3 regions of the Bacillus haynesii genome follow, and region 3 is predicted to be linked to each of the others. Evidence: riboswitches for the same ligand, from Rfam matches in the RefSeq annotation. Region 3 holds a riboswitch; each other region holds the start of a gene.

Region 1 (5,408 bases), 2.1 Mb from region 3:
ATGCGACTTGTGCATCGCTTTTTCCATTTCGGCCGTGAATTCAAGGTCAAGCTGATCTTGGCTTGAACAAATAATGAATCATCCTTTCAGAGATTTTCTTACATAGTACCAGTTATATACAAACTCTGCAAAGATGTGTGTGCTTTCAATATGCTTTCACGGACGAAAAATCAATGCTTCATTTGCTGGAATTCTTCCATCGCCTGCAGAACGAGCGTGACGGCTTGGCTCATGGCCGCGCCTCCGCCAAATGCTGCAGTTACACCGACTGCTTCAAGAATTTCTTCCTCCGACGCTCCGCAATCCAGACAGCCCTTGATGTGATAAATAATGCAATATTCATCCTGCGTATTGACACTGATGCCCAGTGCGATCAGCTGCTTATCCTTTTCGCTGAGCACGCCTTTTTTAAAGCATTCTTCGGTAAATTCGTTGTATTTGGCGGCAATTCCGGGCATTTTTTCGGAAAAGATGCCAATCCCCGCCTTATATTCGTGCAGTGCGGATTCGATAATGCCTTCTGATTCATGCTGATTCACGTTTTGTTCCTCCATTTTCAGTTGGTAGTCTTTTTTTATTATGAGCCTCTTTTCAAAAAATACGCGAAAAAACCCCGGTTTTCTGGAAACCGGGGTGTTCTTTTATTTATTCAGATACAGAAATGACAGAACCTTGATATTTTTTGTCGATGAACTTTTTGATGTCATCAGAGCGCAATACGTCCATCAGAGCTTTCACTTTGTCAGAATCTTCGTCGCCTTTGCGGACGGCGATGATGTTAGCGTAAGGATTGTCTTTTGGAGACTCAAGTTCGATTGAATCAGTTTTCGGATTCAGCTTGTTTTGGATCGCATAGTTCACGTTGATGAACACTGCGTCAGCTTCATTGGCTTCGTATGCTTTTGCCGTCATTTCAGGCGCCACATCGTTTTTGATTTTTAGGTTTTTCTTGTTTTCTGTAATATCTTTTACTGTCGCATCCACTTTTTCAATGCCTGATTTCAGCTTGATCAGTCCCGCATTTTCAAGCATTGCAAGCATGCGGCCCTGTTCAGCGGCGTTGTTGCTCATAATAATTTTTGCACCGTCAGGAAGGTCTTTTAAAGATTTATACTTTTTAGAGTAAATGCCGAATGGCTCAAGGTGTACTGCACCGACGTTGACAAGATCGTAATCTTTATTTTCTTTCATTTCCTGTTCAAGATACGGGACGTGCTGGAAGTAGTTCGCATCGAGATCTTTCGTTGCGAGCGCTTTGTTGATCAGTTTGTAGTCCGTGAAATTTTTGATTTTAAGCTCATAGCCTTTTTCTTTCAAAAGCGACTTTGCTTCTTCAAGGATTTCAGCGTGAGGCGTCGGCGTCGCTCCGACTGTGATGACTTTGCTGTCTTTATCTCCTTCGCTGCTGGAAGATCCGCAAGCGGCCAAAACGCCTGCAAAAATGATGAATAAAGCTGTTAATAAACCTTTTTTCATGTTGATGTCCTCCCTAACGTTTGTCTAATTTATTTGTTATAAAATCCCCGATAAACTGGATGATGAACACAATAGCTAAGATGAAAATAGTGGCGATGAGTATAATATCGGGATTGTTCATCTGAAAACCGTTTACATAGGCAAGGTTCCCGAGTCCGCCTGAACCGATTGCTCCGGCCATCGCCGTCGAACCGATCAGTGCAATCGCCGTAACCGTAATGCCTGAGATCAGCGCCGGCATCGATTCGGGCAGGAGCACTTTAAATATGATCGTCGATGTTTTGGCTCCCATTGATTTCGCCGCTTCAATCACACCTTTATCAACTTCGCGCAAAGCGATTTCAACTAGGCGGGCATAGAACGGAGCCGATGCGATAATCAAAGCCGGAAGTGCGGCGTTCGGCCCCAGGATCGTGTTCATTAAAAACTTTGTGAAACCGAGCAGCAGAATAATCAATATAATAAAAGGAATAGACCTGAACACATTGACAATTGCCGATATTACACCGTTAACGACCCGGTTCTGCCAAATGTTTCCTTTTGAAGTCAAATACAGCAGCATACCGAGAATCACTCCGATGATAAAAGCAAACAATAGGGAAATTCCTGTCATATATATCGTTTCATACGTAGCTTCCCACAGCTGCTCCATATCTACGTTTGGAAACAGTTTTTCAAACATTCGTGATCACCTCTGCTTCTACCTGGCGGCTCTTGATGAAATCGACCACATCATTGACCTCGTTTTCATGTCCGTCGACATGAATGAACAATGAACCGTATGCGCCGTCCTGAGTTTGCGAGATTTTGCCTTGAAGGATGTTGACTTCAACATTGAACTTCCGAATGATCTGCGTGATCAGCGGCGATTCGGCTGCTTCACCGACGAAGGTGAGCTTGATCGTCCGTCCGGATGTCGTTTCTTCGAGGAAATGCTTCAGCGTTTCCTTTGTTTCCACCGGTTCTGTTACCTGCTGAACAAAGCGCTTTGTCATTTCTTCCTTCGGCTTGAGGAATACGTTCAGCACATCGCCTTCTTCTACGACCTTTCCGTTTTCCATGACGGCCACTCTGTGGCAGATTTTCCTGATGACATGCATTTCATGAGTAATCAGGACAATGGTCAGCCCGAGCCTTTCATTGATATCGGACAGAAGACCCAGGATCGAGTCAGTCGTCTGCGGATCAAGCGCTGATGTCGCTTCATCGCATAAGAGAACTTTCGGATTGTTTGCGAGCGCCCGTGCGATGCCGACGCGCTGCTTTTGCCCTCCGCTAAGCTGTGAAGGGTAGGCGTTTTCCTTGCCTTCAAGACCGACAAGCTTAATCAGTTCAGCGACTCTTTTCAGACGTTTTGCTTTGCTGACACCGGCGATCTCCAGCGGAAACGCAATATTGTCGCGCACCGTTCTTGACCACAAGAGGTTGAAATGCTGGAAAATCATGCTGATTTCCTGCCTTGCATTCCTCAGCTTCTTCCCTTTGATCTCGCTGATTGTTCTGCCGGCTACTTCAACCGTACCTGAAGTCGGCTGTTCAAGTCCGTTCAAGAGACGGATCAAGGAGCTTTTTCCAGCTCCGCTATATCCAATAATTCCGAAGATTTCACCTTTTTTAATCGTAAGGGTGACATCTTGGACAGCATTGACATCTCCATGCTTTGACCGATAAATCTTTGAAACATTTTGAAGATTTATCAAAAGCCATCACCTGCTTTCTTGCTCAATTCTCATAGTTGTCTAAATTCCTGATCAAACAATGAAAAAAGCCTTTCTGCACACATGAGCAGAAAGGCTTTTGAATAGTCTGGGCCTTTCTCTCATCTTTCAAAGCATAATGCTTCGCGTGAATTGGCACCATTTCAACACGTGTTGATGGTTGCCGGGTTTCATAGGGCACTTCCCTCCACCTCTCTGGATAAGAGAAACATATATTTATTTTTTGATTATTATGATCGGAATTCTTAAAGTAGGATATCATGCGGAAAAATAGTTGTCAACTATTTTTCTTAAGACAATCGGCCTACGGCGAAAAGAGACGAACGCAAACGCCCGTCCCTGTCTGACTTATACACGGAATGTGCCGATTTTTCAAATTTTTAATAAGTCTATGAATAAAGATCGCTGTTTTTAAAGAAGCCGTCCGTCAGCCATAAAATCGCTTCAAGCTTCAATAAAGCTCTGAAAGAGCCTTTAACTTTAACAGTGCCGCGCTGTACGAGATGCTGCAACGAAATGTCACCGTGTAGAAGGTCAATAATCTCGCTTTGCTCTCCAAAAAAGGTCAAATGAGCTTTTTCTACAGGAGAAGATTTTTCCATTTCCCCTTTTTCGTTGATCGCTAACGTAAAAGCTTCTTTCTCGCCTTGAAACGTAATCAGCAAAGCCGTTGTAGATAATAGAGGTTTTAAAAAAAGAGCCTTGTCCTCTCTTTCTATCAATCCCATTTTCTCCAACTGTATAACCTCCTGTAAATTGGTCATACTTACAGATTCTCTGTCTGCCGCAGGAGTTCCTTTAGGAATTGCTCGACAAGTTTTTGCTGGTTATTTCCCGAGAAATATGTCAAAACCGCCCTTAATCCACAACATTTTGTTTAATCGTATCATATAAGTAGGAAACGGAGTGAAAAGCGTATTCTTTTTTGACGACTCGCCCGTTTTTGTAAAGGATAAAACACGGAACGCTTTCTATTTCCTGCTCCTTGGCAAATGACGGGGAATAATTGAGATTGTTTTTATAAAAAGGAACGTCCTTCATCATTTCATCAACGACTTCCAGCATTCTTCCGGCCAGTTGACACGTTCCGCAGAACGGCGTGTATACATATAGAAGACAGGTTTCATGCTCAAGCCGTTTTAGCTCTTTTTCTTGAAGTTCTTGCATCTGTTGAACCGCACCTCAATACTTTTTATAATAGATATTTTGTATGTACCCGGATGTTTGAACGAAATAATACTTCTGCAACATGCTGACTCGGGGCGGAAGCGACTTCTTTGTATACTCTATCGATGTATAGATGCGAAGCTTGGGGGAGCTCCCTCTTCAGCTGACGGCGGAGCTTTTCGCCTGATTCATCGGCATCCACCAGGATATAAACGTCTTTATCAAACAGCGTCTCGGCGAATTCATCGAGTTTTGCCTGGCTGATCGTTCCGTTTGTGCAAATGATGTCCACGGGCTCTTCGATGACATGCTTCACTTTTTGCTTATCTGATTTCCCTTCGACAATCATGACTTTTTCATTTTCCGGCATATGGATCACCTTTAAAGATTTACTTGTAAAAAAAGGCAGTGAATATTCACCGCCTGACTTGATTAACACCAGCCTTGGTGGTCATCACAGTCTACATATTTAGCATCCGGTCCGCTTACGGTATCCGCCATTTTGTAAAACTTTTCATCTTGGAATGAATATCCAGATTTCAACTCGTATTGATCCTTGCCGGTCATTCGGCCGATCAGCTCATTTTCATGATACAGCTGCGTTCCACCGTTTTTTAATCGGCTTTCCACATGTTCTGTAATATCAATACGTTCTTTTTTCAGCGTCAATTTGGACACCCCCTCTTGATATAGAGTATCCAAACGACGAACAGCTATCCTGAATAATCCTTAGTCTTCTTTTATCATGTCCTCATATTGCTCGGCTGTCATCAGATTTTCGATTTCAGAAGCATCAGACGGCTCGACAATAATCATCCATGCCTTTTCATACGGAGACTCGTTGACGAATTCAGGGCTGTCTTCCAAATCTTCGTTCACTTCGACCACTTTTCCGTTGATCGGGGCATACAGCTCAGAAACGGTCTTTACGGATTCAACGCTGCCAAAAGGCTCGTCCGCCTTGATTTCGTCTCCCACTTCAGGAAGCTCGACAAATACGATGTCTCCAAGCTCAGATTGTGCAAAGTCTGTAATGCCGATTCTGAC
Region 2 (5,408 bases), 160 kb from region 3:
CGATGCAGCCTAAAAAATCTTGCAGCAGATTGTCCGGCGCGTTTTCATTCATAGACAATTTTTGATATTCATAGATTAATTGATCCAGCTCCTGGCTCCGTCTGATCGTTTCATCCCCTGTATATCCATAGATTTCAGCGGCTTCAACCATCATTTGCCGCTTCTTGCTGATGGAAACGAGCAATGCTTCTTTTTCAACATACCTTTGCATACGCTTCACCCCTTACCGACATATCGTTTCTTAGAACCATCCAGATTTTGCGTACTTGAGCATTATTACAGATTATACTTATTTTGTAAACCTATTTTTCAAAAAAATATTTTGAAATCGAGTATAATAGATTTGTGGAATTAAAGGTGTAATACCCATCGATGAAATATGGTAAACATCTTTACAAGAGTTCATGCGGATAGAAGGAGGTTTTATGATGCGCCAAATGATGAAAAAACCAGTTTCAAGGCTCCGAACCGTCTTTGCCGTGAAAGAAGCGTATTCAGGCCTCTTATTGTTTTTCAGAGCATTTAGAGCCTGGAGAAAGGGAGACTACCCCTTATTCCCGAAAAAAACGATTTTACTGGCCGCGCTGGCATTTATTTATGTGCTGTCTCCGATCGATTTGATTCCCGATGTTCTCGCAGGCATCGGCTGGCTTGATGATGCGGCTGTACTCGCTTTTCTGTTCAGACAGATAACCAAAGAGCTGGACGGATTTGAAACACATCTAATGGGAGGAATAAACGGCAATGGCAAACAATAAAATTCTCGGCATCAATCATCTCTTGTTTTCGGTCTCTGACCTGTCCGTCTCTATTTCATTCTATGAAAAGGTGTTTGATGCCAAGTGGCTCGTAAAAGCCGAGAAAACCGCTTATTTTGACCTGAACGGCATCTGGCTCGCATTAAACGAAGAGAAAGACATTAAGAGACAGGAAATTCACGACTCTTACACCCATATCGCGTTTTCGATTCAACAGGAAGATTTGCCGTTCTGGGAAAAGAAATTACACGATTTAGGTGTAAACGTGCTAAAGGGCAGAAAACGGCACGAAGGCGACAAAGATTCAATTTATTTCTCAGATCCAGACGGCCATAAGTTCGAGCTTCACACCGGCTCTGTATTTGACCGTCTTCAATACTATCAAAATGAAAAACCGCATCTCTCATTTCATGAAGGCCACATCAAGGCCCTTTATGACAGAAACAAATAAAGAAAGCGTCCAAGTGGACGCTTTCTTTATGGCCGGTTCACACTCTCTTTCTCATAAATCGGCACCCAGCCCTCTGTCGTCACAAAGATTCTGACAGCCACGACTTTCCGGTCTTCCTGAAGCGTGAAATAATGGCGGGTGTTTTCAGGAACGGAGATCAAATCCCCCGGATTTAAGAGGACATCAAAAAATGTACCGTCCTTTCCTTCTATCGCAAAGATGCCGTGGCCGCTGACGATAAATCTGACTTCATCGTCTGTATGATGATGCTCCTGTTTGAAATTCTTCAAGAGCTCATCGAGTTTCGGATTTTGGTCGGAAAGCGAGATGACATCGCTCGCTTTATAGCCGCGGCGTTCTGAAATGTCTTTGATTTCAGCGGCAAAGACGTCTAAAATCTCCTGTTTCTCTTCATCGGTCAAATCGTATTTTTCTTTTAAGCCGGCCGGTAGTTTTGTGATGTCCCACTTTTCATAAATAACCTCCTGCCGCTTTAGAAATTGTTCCACTTCTTCCTGCTTTTCAATGGTCGTGTTTTGTTCATCATGGATCCGAATTGTCGCCATGTTTTCTCCCCCTTTTTAATTAAACGTGATAAGCCTGCAAAGCTTTCAGCTTTAAATGCCAGCTGAACAAGAATTCATATGCTTCAAGCATCCGCTTTGCTTCAAATGCCGTTTTTCCCCAGACGGTAATACCGTGGCTGCGAATCAGCACTGCGCCTGAATCGCCTGAAAGGTGCCCGGCAAAATCCGCCGCCAAATCCGGAATATGAGCACTGTTTTCGATAATCGGGATCGTCACCTCCGCATTTTCCTCCCAAAGCCCGAGCGCCTTTATGATTTCCTGGCCTCTGAATGTCACTTGCTTTTCTTTTGCATAAAGCTCTGAGATGACATTGTTGTCAATCGTATGGACATGAAGACAGCAGCCGGCGTTTGTATTTTGATAGACAAAGGTGTGCAGCAGCGTCTCCGCCGACGGCTTCAGCGCATGTCCGGTCTCCGCCGGCCTCCCCTCTTCGTCCGCCAGCAGAAAATCCTCCGCGGTCTCTTTTCGCTTATCTTTTCCGCTTGCCGTGATGAGAAATCGCAGCGGGCCTTCTGATACTTTGATTGACAGATTACCGCTTGTCGCCGGGAACCAATCCCTTTCCGCAAGCTCTTTTTTTACCTCGGCAAGTTCCTGCCGTTTTTGCTCAATAGCCATCCTTTCACCTCCGCGGTCTCTTCAAGTATTCGTTTTGCATCGTGGAAATCGCCGAATGCTGCGTGCTTCAAACCGAGCCCTTCACATTCGCGCAGCAAATAATCGCGCGCGATGCACAAGTCGGAACATTTGGCAGCTTCAACATCTGTAACAGAGTCCCCGATCATGACAACAAAATCGTCCCGACCTTTCAGCCGGCGGATGATGGAAGGCTTGCAGCATCCGCATTCATTTCCGCAGCCCCCGTCACACGGATACGGCCAGCGGATCTCGATATTGCGGCCTGTGAAGCCGGCCTCGTTGCAATAAATGCGGTTCTTTTCAACAATTCCTTCAAGCAGGGGATAGACGAAAAAATCCATCCCTCCGCTCACGACGTAAAACGGAAGACCCTTCTCATCCAGGAAAGAGACAAACTCTTTAAACCCGGGGCGGATCTCGGCTTGTTTCAGTACATATGCCGTAATGTCTTCTTTCAGGCTGCTCGGCAGCAATTCAAACATTCTGCCGACTCCGTCCTTAATCGATATGTCCTTGGACAGAACCCCGTCTTTTAAAGCAATCCACTCTTTTGGAGCAAATTGTTTCATAATGCTGATGATGTTGTCGTTTGTTGTGATCGTTCCGTCAAAATCACAAATGATAAGCGGCTTCCTCATACAGAAACCTCAACCCTTCCCCATTTTTCAAGGGCGAGCTTCAAATCGGGAGAACGCTTTGCTTTTTCTTCGACAGGCTCCGCTTCCAGGACGGCATCAATGACCGCCCGAAACGCTCTTCCTCCGCCTGCCGCTCCGTTTGGATGACCGTGAATCCCCCCGCCTGCATTGATGATATGGTCAATGCCAAAGTCTTTCATCAAGAGCGGGACCATGCCGGGGTGAATACCGGCCGACGGCACCGCGAATGTCGGTTTAAAAACGTCTTCCTTCGTGCATTCATCGTATATGGCAAGCGCAGCCCGCTTCGGCAGAGCAACGCTTCCGTACGGAGAAGGGAACAGGCTGAAATCAGCACCCGCATACCGGTTCAGCTTGCCGAGCAAGAGCGAATGGGAAAAACCGTAATGCGGCGACGAAGTGAGTGCGCCGCTTACTGCCGGGTGCGCCATGATCGGCAGCGGAATGTCGTCGTCTTCCGCAAGGCTTTGCAAAACATCGAGCCCGTAGGCATACACATTAAGCAGCAAAACATCGGCTCCGAGCTCGGCTGCTTTTCTCGCCTTCGATTTCAGCTCCATTGTCCTGCCCGTCAGATTGACGGCATACAGGGTTTTACGCCCTGTTTCTTCAAAGGCAGCCTTAAGCACTTTCCTTCCTTCTGTGATTCGTTTTTCAAAGGGGGCACTGCCTGTTTCAAATAAGATTTCATCGTCCTTGATCAAATCCACTCCGCCAAGCGCCTGCTGCCTCAGCTGTTCCTTCAAGTCTTCCATATCGCGGCCAATGACGCCTTTAAAAATGCTCATCAACAGAGGCCTTTCAAATTCGCCGATTTTTTTCCGGATCCCGTATACGCCGAATTTCGGACCCGGCAATGATTGTTTAAAATACTGCGAAAACTCCAAATCAGCCAATTTGATTTTTCCATCGAGAGACAGCTTGCCAAAAACGGTCGTCAGCACAGCGGGAATGTCGCTTGTAAAATTGGCTTCCGGATAGGCGATGGTAACCGTTGCCTGTTTTTCCCCCAGTGCGCTTTCTGTTTCTTCGACCTTGACGACGCGTCCTTTATGCTTTTTCAGCTGCTCCTGCTTTAAGAGCGGCAGATCTGTCCACGATCCGACCGTCAGCCCGATCGCGATTTGCTCAGCCCGCTTTTCTGCGTCACATCCTGGATCTGCCAAAATATATGTTGCCAAAAGTTCACTCATTGTGTAGCTCCTTCCTGCTTCATTCATATAAAAAAACCTCTTTTGCTGCTTTAGCTAAAAGAGGTTTCGCTTTTCAGGTTCGAATCCTTATCTCTCAGCGTCAGCTGCAAGAATTAGCACCGTGCTTAAAAAGTCGGTTGCCGGGCTTCATCGGGCTTGTCCCTCTGCCTGCTCTTGATAAGAATATTGATTTTATAAATTATTTTGAATTATCCCATCGTTTTTCCCGATTGTCAATGACTGTGGCCGGTCTTTTTGAATATATTCAGCTCGGCAATACGCGAAGCCGCTTCCCGGAGCCGCTCTTCGCTTGTCAAGAGGCCGACTCTCACGTATCCTTCTCCGTGTTTGCCGAAGCCGATGCCGGGCGCTGTGACGACGTTCGCTTTTTCGAGAAGCAGATCGGAAAAAGACTCAGATGTATATCCGTCGGGAACAGGCATCCAGGCGAAAAAAGATCCTTGCGGAGCATCCGCATGCCAGCCGATATCGCGGACCGCACGAATCCATGCATCCCGCCTTTTTTCGTAGCGCTCATTTTGCTCCTTGACACACGCTTGATCTGATAGGAGCGCGGTCGCCGCGGCGTCTTGGACCGCTTTAAAGAGGCTGACATACATATGGTCCTGATAAAGGTTCAGCGCTTCGATCACAGAGGCGTTGCCAACTGCAAACCCGACCCGCCATCCAGCCATATTATACGTTTTGGAAAGCGTGTAAATTTCGATTCCTGCGTCTTTTGCCCCCGCCGTTTCCAGAAAGCTGACAGGCCTCTTGCCGTCGTAGCCGATCGCGCCGTAGGCAAAATCGTGGACGACGCAAATTCCGTTCGACTTGGCAAACCGGACGGTCTCTTCGAAAAAAACAGGTGTGGCTTGGGCACCGGTCGGATTGTTCGGATAATTTAAATACATGAGCTTCGCTTTTTCTTTCACTTCCTTCGGAATCCGACTGTAGTCAGGCAGAAACTGATTGTCCGCTGTAAGCGGCATCGTTTCCATGTTCGCTCTTGCCAGCTCAACGCCCGACCAGTAGTCGGGATAACCCGGATCGGGAACGAGCACGGTATCCCCCGAATTTAACAAACATTGCGGGAGCTCGACAAGACCGGCTTTTC
Region 3 (5,408 bases):
GTACATTTTTTCATGAAGCTGCGTTAATTCCTCTGTCGGTTCGGCTTTCATGTAAATGACATTATTGACGGGGGCAAAGGAACTGAATTTTGTAATCTTCAGCGTGACCGGTTTCAGCTCTTTTGAAAGCTCCCTCAGGTGTCGAACGACGCCCTCGATCTCGTCTTCAGACACTTCGAAAGGTGTTCTTAATGTAAGGTGGGGCGGAATTAAAGCGTAATTCGGGTCATAGCGTTTTCGGTAGGAATTTGCAATGTCCTGAAGTTTTTTTGATGGAAATAGCACAATACCGTATTTCATTTTGTTCCCTCCTTAAACAATTGATATGGTTTAGTATATCAAAGATGGGCCGATATACAGAGAGCTACAGCATTTTTTTTAAAGCGGGGGTGATGAGCGGCTGCCAGTACGTCCACTTGTGATCGCCGTCGAAAGCTTTGAAATCGTAGTTTGTCTGCTTTTCTTCAAGCAATTCTTTTAATTGCTCATTTGGACCTGTGAAGTCCAAAATTTGATCATCGGTCGTTTTGACGGCGGTTTCCTTCTCGCCGATTTGGTGGCAAATTGAAATAAGCTGCAGGGAATCGGACTGTTTCACTTTATCGAGAACATGACGGTCGACATAAGGAGACTGCATAATGACGTTCCCGAACATATTCGGGTAGTCAAGTGCCGTCATGAGAGAGACCGTTCCTCCGAGCGAATCCCCGATTAGCGTCCTGCCTGATCCGACTTGGTATGTCGGATACTCTCTGTCGGTGAAAGGGACGAGTTCATTTGCCAAAAAACGTTTATACGCTTCGAATTTTGACCCTTCCGGATGGTATGTAAGCCTTCTTTCCTGTACGTTTTTGTACGGAATGCCGATGATGATGCTTCTTTCGATTTCACCGTTCGCCAACAGTTCTTCCACCTGCCTGCTGATGCGCCCGAGCCGGAAATAGTCATGTCCATCCTGTGCGATGATCACATGATATTTGTAAAGCGGCGAGAAGGATGACGGCAAATAGACGAGAAGCTCCATTTCCTCGCCGAGCTCTTCCGAAAAAAGCTTTTTCTCCTGAATGACTCCTGTTTTCATAGCCAAGGTGAATTCCTCCAGAAATAATGTTTGTGAACGTTTCCATTCATTGTAACACGAAATTCTCTTGTGAAAGAAGCAAAAAGAGCTGCCGATTTGTTCGGCAGCCGTGATTTTTTATGATCGTTTTTTTTCGTACCATGGCGTTGACGGTCTATCCGGAGGGTATCCGTATCGCTCGCGGTACCTTTTTCTTTCCGCTGTGAAATCCCACCAGCTTTTACCGCTTTCGGGATCGTTGGCATAATGGACGATGCAGCGCAGCGCATCTTCTGCACAAGGGTCTTCCCAGTAGCCTTTCAGTTTTTCGAGGCGGATGATCAAATCCGCACCTGATTCATGCTTGATGTCATCGAGAGAATAATAGCCTAGGTCAACGGCGCACTGCGCCATTTTCGGCCCGATGGAAGGAACCGTTTGAAACTGGGCGAGCGCTTTGATGTATACGGCGCGTTTCAAAGACGAACCGAGCGCATGTGCAAGGGCGGACAGATCCATATGTGCCGTGTTTTTTATTTTTACCTTGGCTGTCTTTAAGTTTGACCGTTCTTCTTTTGTCAGAGGCAGCTTCATATGATCACCTTTTAAAGATAAAGATCGAACATGTTGACGTCATAGCCGAGCTGTTTTAAATAATTAAACAGCTGGGCCCTGTGATGGAAGACGTGGGTAAGCGTTTCTGTCAGCCAGCGGCTTTGGGTCATCCCTTCATCGAGGTAAAACGGCTTTGTCTTCTTCGTCAAAAATTCCTCGTCGGAAAGGGAGGTCATATACGTTTGAAAAGCGTCGAATCCTTTCTGCATAGCTTCAGCCATTTGGTCAGCCGACTGCAATGCACCATATTTCTTTTCAATCCGGGCGATGACGTCCTCTTCCTTTTCCTGCATGATGGCCAAGTCGGCTTCAGGGATGGCCGCCAAATGACTTGCCAGTTCTTTCAGGCTTCGCATGCGGTCGGCGGGCCGGTAAGACCAGTCAGATTCCTTCACTTTTTTCAGAAGATGACACGTGGAGCGGATGCCCGTCTCCATTTCGTGGAACAAATCGCCACGCAGCGCTTGAACTTGATTCATTTGCTTCATCCTTTCCATTTGGTTTTATTCTAAAAGTATCACCTAATCCTGACAGGCTTTGTCATGATTCTTAAAAAAAGTCAGCCGTACTTCGCTAAAATGTCAGCAGCCTTTCGTTTCAGCTGAAGCTTGATTTCCGCGGGTTCTTTTACAGTTGCCTCAGTGCCGAGGTTCCACAAAAGTTCCCCGAAATACTCAAGTTCAGACCTGGGGATGTTTGTATCGATCGCCCCCGTTCCGTCATCCCGCATGGTGAGGATCTTGAATAAATCCACATCAGCCGCAGCCCGCCTGGCTCCTCTGCGTGTCAGTTCCGCTTGCAGCCGCACCGGTTCAGGGCACTCGCTCTCCGAATGTTTGATCCAGCTGAGAACCGATGGATAGGGAAGCTGACGGGCCTGCCCGCTGTCCGCTTTTTCCGCACGGAGGATGCGGTCGGCGCGGAACAGTCTAAACGCCTGCCTTTTAAAGCAATAGGCCGGACAGTACCAGAAGCCGTTCCAGCTGTATAAGCCGATGGGCTGGATGGATCTCTCATTGCAATCGTCTGTTCCGTCATAAACGACCGTCAAAACGGATTGAGTGGTGGCTGCGTCAAGAAGCGTCTCTAAATGTTCGGCGGCTTTTGGTCGATGCGGATTCCAGAACACGATTCTGTCTTTCATCGCATCAATCCGCTCCTGTGTTTCCGCGGGAAGGTGACGGTAGAACTTTTTTAAAACCATCCGCGTTTCCGCATCAAAGGGGAGCGATCCGAAAAACTGCAAAGATTGATACGCGAAAAACATAGCCGCCGCCTCTGATTGTGTAAAAAAGAGCGGCGGAAGCACAGGCTCATTCAGCAAATAATAGCCTCCGTTCGCGCCTGTTTCAGAATAGATCGGGACGCCGAGTGCGCTCAGCTCGTCCAGATCGCGGAGAATCGTCCGGTAGGAAACTCCGAATTCTGCTGCGAGCTCCCCGGCCGTAAATTTTCGTCTTGTATGAATGGTCATCATCAATTCGATTAATCGCTCTGTTTTGGGCATCTGATTCCTCCGATCCGGTCATTTGATTTCATCATACCATGTTCAATATGAAGAAAGATTTAAAAATGACCCTTGAAAAATGTCTTGAATTAGGTTAAAGTAAAGAACAATCAGAATATTGAAGAGATTCTTATCACGAGAGGTGGAGGGACTGGCCCTTTGAAACCTCAGCAACCGGTCTGCACTGACGACGTCAGTGTACCAAGGTGCTAAATCCAGCAAGCAGATGCTTGGAAGATAAGAAGAAGCGAATAATCCCCCTTCTTCTTATGAAGAAGGGGTTTTTACTTTTTAAAGGATGGTGTCATATGACTGAACATGTACAAACAACGCTGGCGCAAATCGGCAACCGCAGTGATGAAATAACCGGAACCGTCAATCCTCCCGTTTATTTCTCTTCTGCGTACAGGCACAAAGGAATCGGGGAATCCACAGGATTTGATTACATTCGCACAAAAAATCCGACAAGACAGCTTGTTGAAGATGCAATCGCGAAACTCGAAGGGGGAACGCGCGGCTTTGCGTTCAGTTCTGGTATGGCTGCCATTCAGACGATCATGGCTCTGTTTCAAAGCGGGGATGAGCTCATCGTTTCATCCGATTTGTACGGGGGAACATACCGCCTTTTTGAAAACGAATGGAAGAAATACGGACTGCGCTTTTTATACGACGATTTTTCAGACGAAGACTGTATCAAGTCGAAAATCACGGACAATACAAAGGCCCTGTTTGTAGAAACGCCGACAAATCCGCTCATGCAGGAAGCAGACATTCAAAAAATCGCGCAAATTGCCAAAGAGCACGGCTTGCTGCTCATTGTCGACAATACGTTTTATACACCGGTTCTGCAAAGGCCGATTGAGCTCGGCGCTGATCTTGTCATTCACAGCGCGACGAAGTATTTGGGGGGTCATAACGACCTTTTGGCGGGGCTTGTCGTCGCAAAAGGCGAAGAGCTGTCTGAGGAAATGTTCCAGCACCAAAACGCCATCGGCGCGGTATTATCGCCGTTTGATTCGTGGCTCTTAATGAGAGGGATGAAAACGCTGGCTCTTAGGATGAGACAGCATCAGGAAAACGCCCGTGAGCTCGCGGCCTTTTTGGAAGAGCAGGAGGAAATTGCCGATGTTCTTTATCCGGGAAAAGGTGGCATGCTGTCATTCCGCGTTCAAAAAGAAGAATGGGTCAATCCGTTTCTAAAAAATCTTAAGACGATCTGTTTCGCCGAAAGCCTCGGCGGAGTCGAAAGCTTCATCACCTACCCGGCGACACAGACCCACATGGATATCCCGGAAGACATCCGAATTGCGAACGGCGTCTGCAACAGGCTTCTGCGCTTTTCAGTCGGAATCGAACACGTCTCAGATTTGAAGCAGGATCTCAAAGCTGCGCTGGAAAAAGTGAAAGGGGAGGCGGTTCCGCATGAGTCATGAAAACTGGACGCTTGAAACAAGGCTTGTTCATAACCAAAATAAAACGGACGGAGCAACCGGAGCCGTCAGCGTGCCGATCCAGCACGCGTCAACCTTTCATCAAGATTCTTTTGACAAATTCGGCGAATATGACTACAGCCGGTCAGGCACACCGACAAGAAAGGCGCTTGAAGACACGATAGCCGAGCTTGAGGGAGGGACGAGAGGATTTGCTTTTTCATCCGGAATGGCTGCGATTTCCACCGCCTTTCTGCTTTTGTCAAAGGGCGATCACGTGCTCGTCACAAAAGATGTGTACGGCGGCACTTACCGGATGATTACGGAAGTGCTGAGCCGCTTTGGGATTGAACATACTTTCGTCGATATGACGGATTTAAATGAAATTGCTTTAAACATAAAGGAAAACACAAAAGTCATCTATCTTGAAACACCGTCAAATCCGACGCTCGGCATTACGGATATCAGAGGGGTCGTCAAGCTTGCCAAGGCGCACGGCTGTCTGACGTTCCTTGACAACACGTTCATGACCCCGGCGCTGCAGCGACCGCTTGAGCTCGGCGTCGATATTGTGCTTCACAGCGCGACGAAGTTTTTAAGCGGACACAGCGACGTATTATCAGGCCTTGCCGTCGTGAAAGACAAAAAGCTCGGAGAAGAACTCTATAAACTACAAAATTCGTTCGGCGCTGTTCTCGGCGTCCAAGACTGCTGGCTTGTGCTGAGAGGGCTGAAGACGCTCCAAGTGCGGCTTGAAAAAGCAAGCAGGACGGCTCAGCAGCTCGCCGAATTTTTC

What was found. A riboswitch is a leader RNA that binds a small molecule or an ion and turns the genes downstream of it on or off. The one in region 3 is predicted to bind S-adenosylmethionine.
Region 1: linked by a shared signal. The riboswitch ahead of metN (methionine ABC transporter ATP-binding protein MetN) and the one ahead of H2R00_RS08570 (methionine biosynthesis PLP-dependent protein) in region 3 are both predicted to bind S-adenosylmethionine.
Region 2: linked by a shared signal. The riboswitch ahead of mtnW (2,3-diketo-5-methylthiopentyl-1-phosphate enolase) and the one ahead of H2R00_RS08570 (methionine biosynthesis PLP-dependent protein) in region 3 are both predicted to bind S-adenosylmethionine.

The regions. Positions count from the first base shown of each region.
Region 1 covers NZ_CP059494.1:3,900,174-3,905,581, reverse strand. Annotated here, with positions in the region: gene H2R00_RS19295 (YuzK family famiily protein) at 1-27, opposite strand, end outside; gene H2R00_RS19290 (carboxymuconolactone decarboxylase family protein) at 171-539, opposite strand; gene metQ (methionine ABC transporter substrate-binding lipoprotein MetQ) at 646-1,476, opposite strand; gene H2R00_RS19280 (methionine ABC transporter permease) at 1,490-2,158, opposite strand; gene metN (methionine ABC transporter ATP-binding protein MetN) at 2,151-3,176, opposite strand; SAM riboswitch class I at 3,293-3,400, opposite strand; gene H2R00_RS19270 (SCP2 sterol-binding domain-containing protein) at 3,584-3,931, opposite strand; gene H2R00_RS19265 (thioredoxin family protein) at 4,053-4,361, opposite strand; gene H2R00_RS19260 (toprim domain-containing protein) at 4,387-4,731, opposite strand; gene H2R00_RS19255 (YusG family protein) at 4,794-5,030, opposite strand; gene gcvH (glycine cleavage system protein GcvH) at 5,091-5,408, opposite strand, start outside.
Region 2 covers NZ_CP059494.1:1,570,466-1,575,873, forward strand. Annotated here, with positions in the region: gene H2R00_RS07735 (aspartyl-phosphate phosphatase Spo0E family protein) at 1-211, opposite strand, end outside; gene H2R00_RS07740 (YkvA family protein) at 426-758, shown strand; gene fosB (metallothiol transferase FosB) at 745-1,209, shown strand; gene H2R00_RS07750 (1,2-dihydroxy-3-keto-5-methylthiopentene dioxygenase) at 1,236-1,775, opposite strand; gene H2R00_RS07755 (methylthioribulose 1-phosphate dehydratase) at 1,795-2,418, opposite strand; gene mtnX (2-hydroxy-3-keto-5-methylthiopentenyl-1-phosphate phosphatase) at 2,379-3,077, opposite strand; gene mtnW (2,3-diketo-5-methylthiopentyl-1-phosphate enolase) at 3,074-4,291, opposite strand; SAM riboswitch class I at 4,376-4,475, opposite strand; gene H2R00_RS07770 (pyridoxal phosphate-dependent aminotransferase) at 4,525-5,408, opposite strand, start outside.
Region 3 covers NZ_CP059494.1:1,728,497-1,733,904, reverse strand. Annotated here, with positions in the region: gene H2R00_RS08595 (YjcG family protein) at 1-300, opposite strand, end outside; gene H2R00_RS08590 (esterase family protein) at 365-1,087, opposite strand; gene H2R00_RS08585 (helix-hairpin-helix domain-containing protein) at 1,199-1,654, opposite strand; gene H2R00_RS08580 (DinB family protein) at 1,666-2,154, opposite strand; gene H2R00_RS08575 (helix-turn-helix transcriptional regulator) at 2,235-3,182, opposite strand; SAM riboswitch class I at 3,310-3,426, shown strand; gene H2R00_RS08570 (methionine biosynthesis PLP-dependent protein) at 3,491-4,615, shown strand; gene metC (cystathionine beta-lyase) at 4,605-5,408, shown strand, end outside.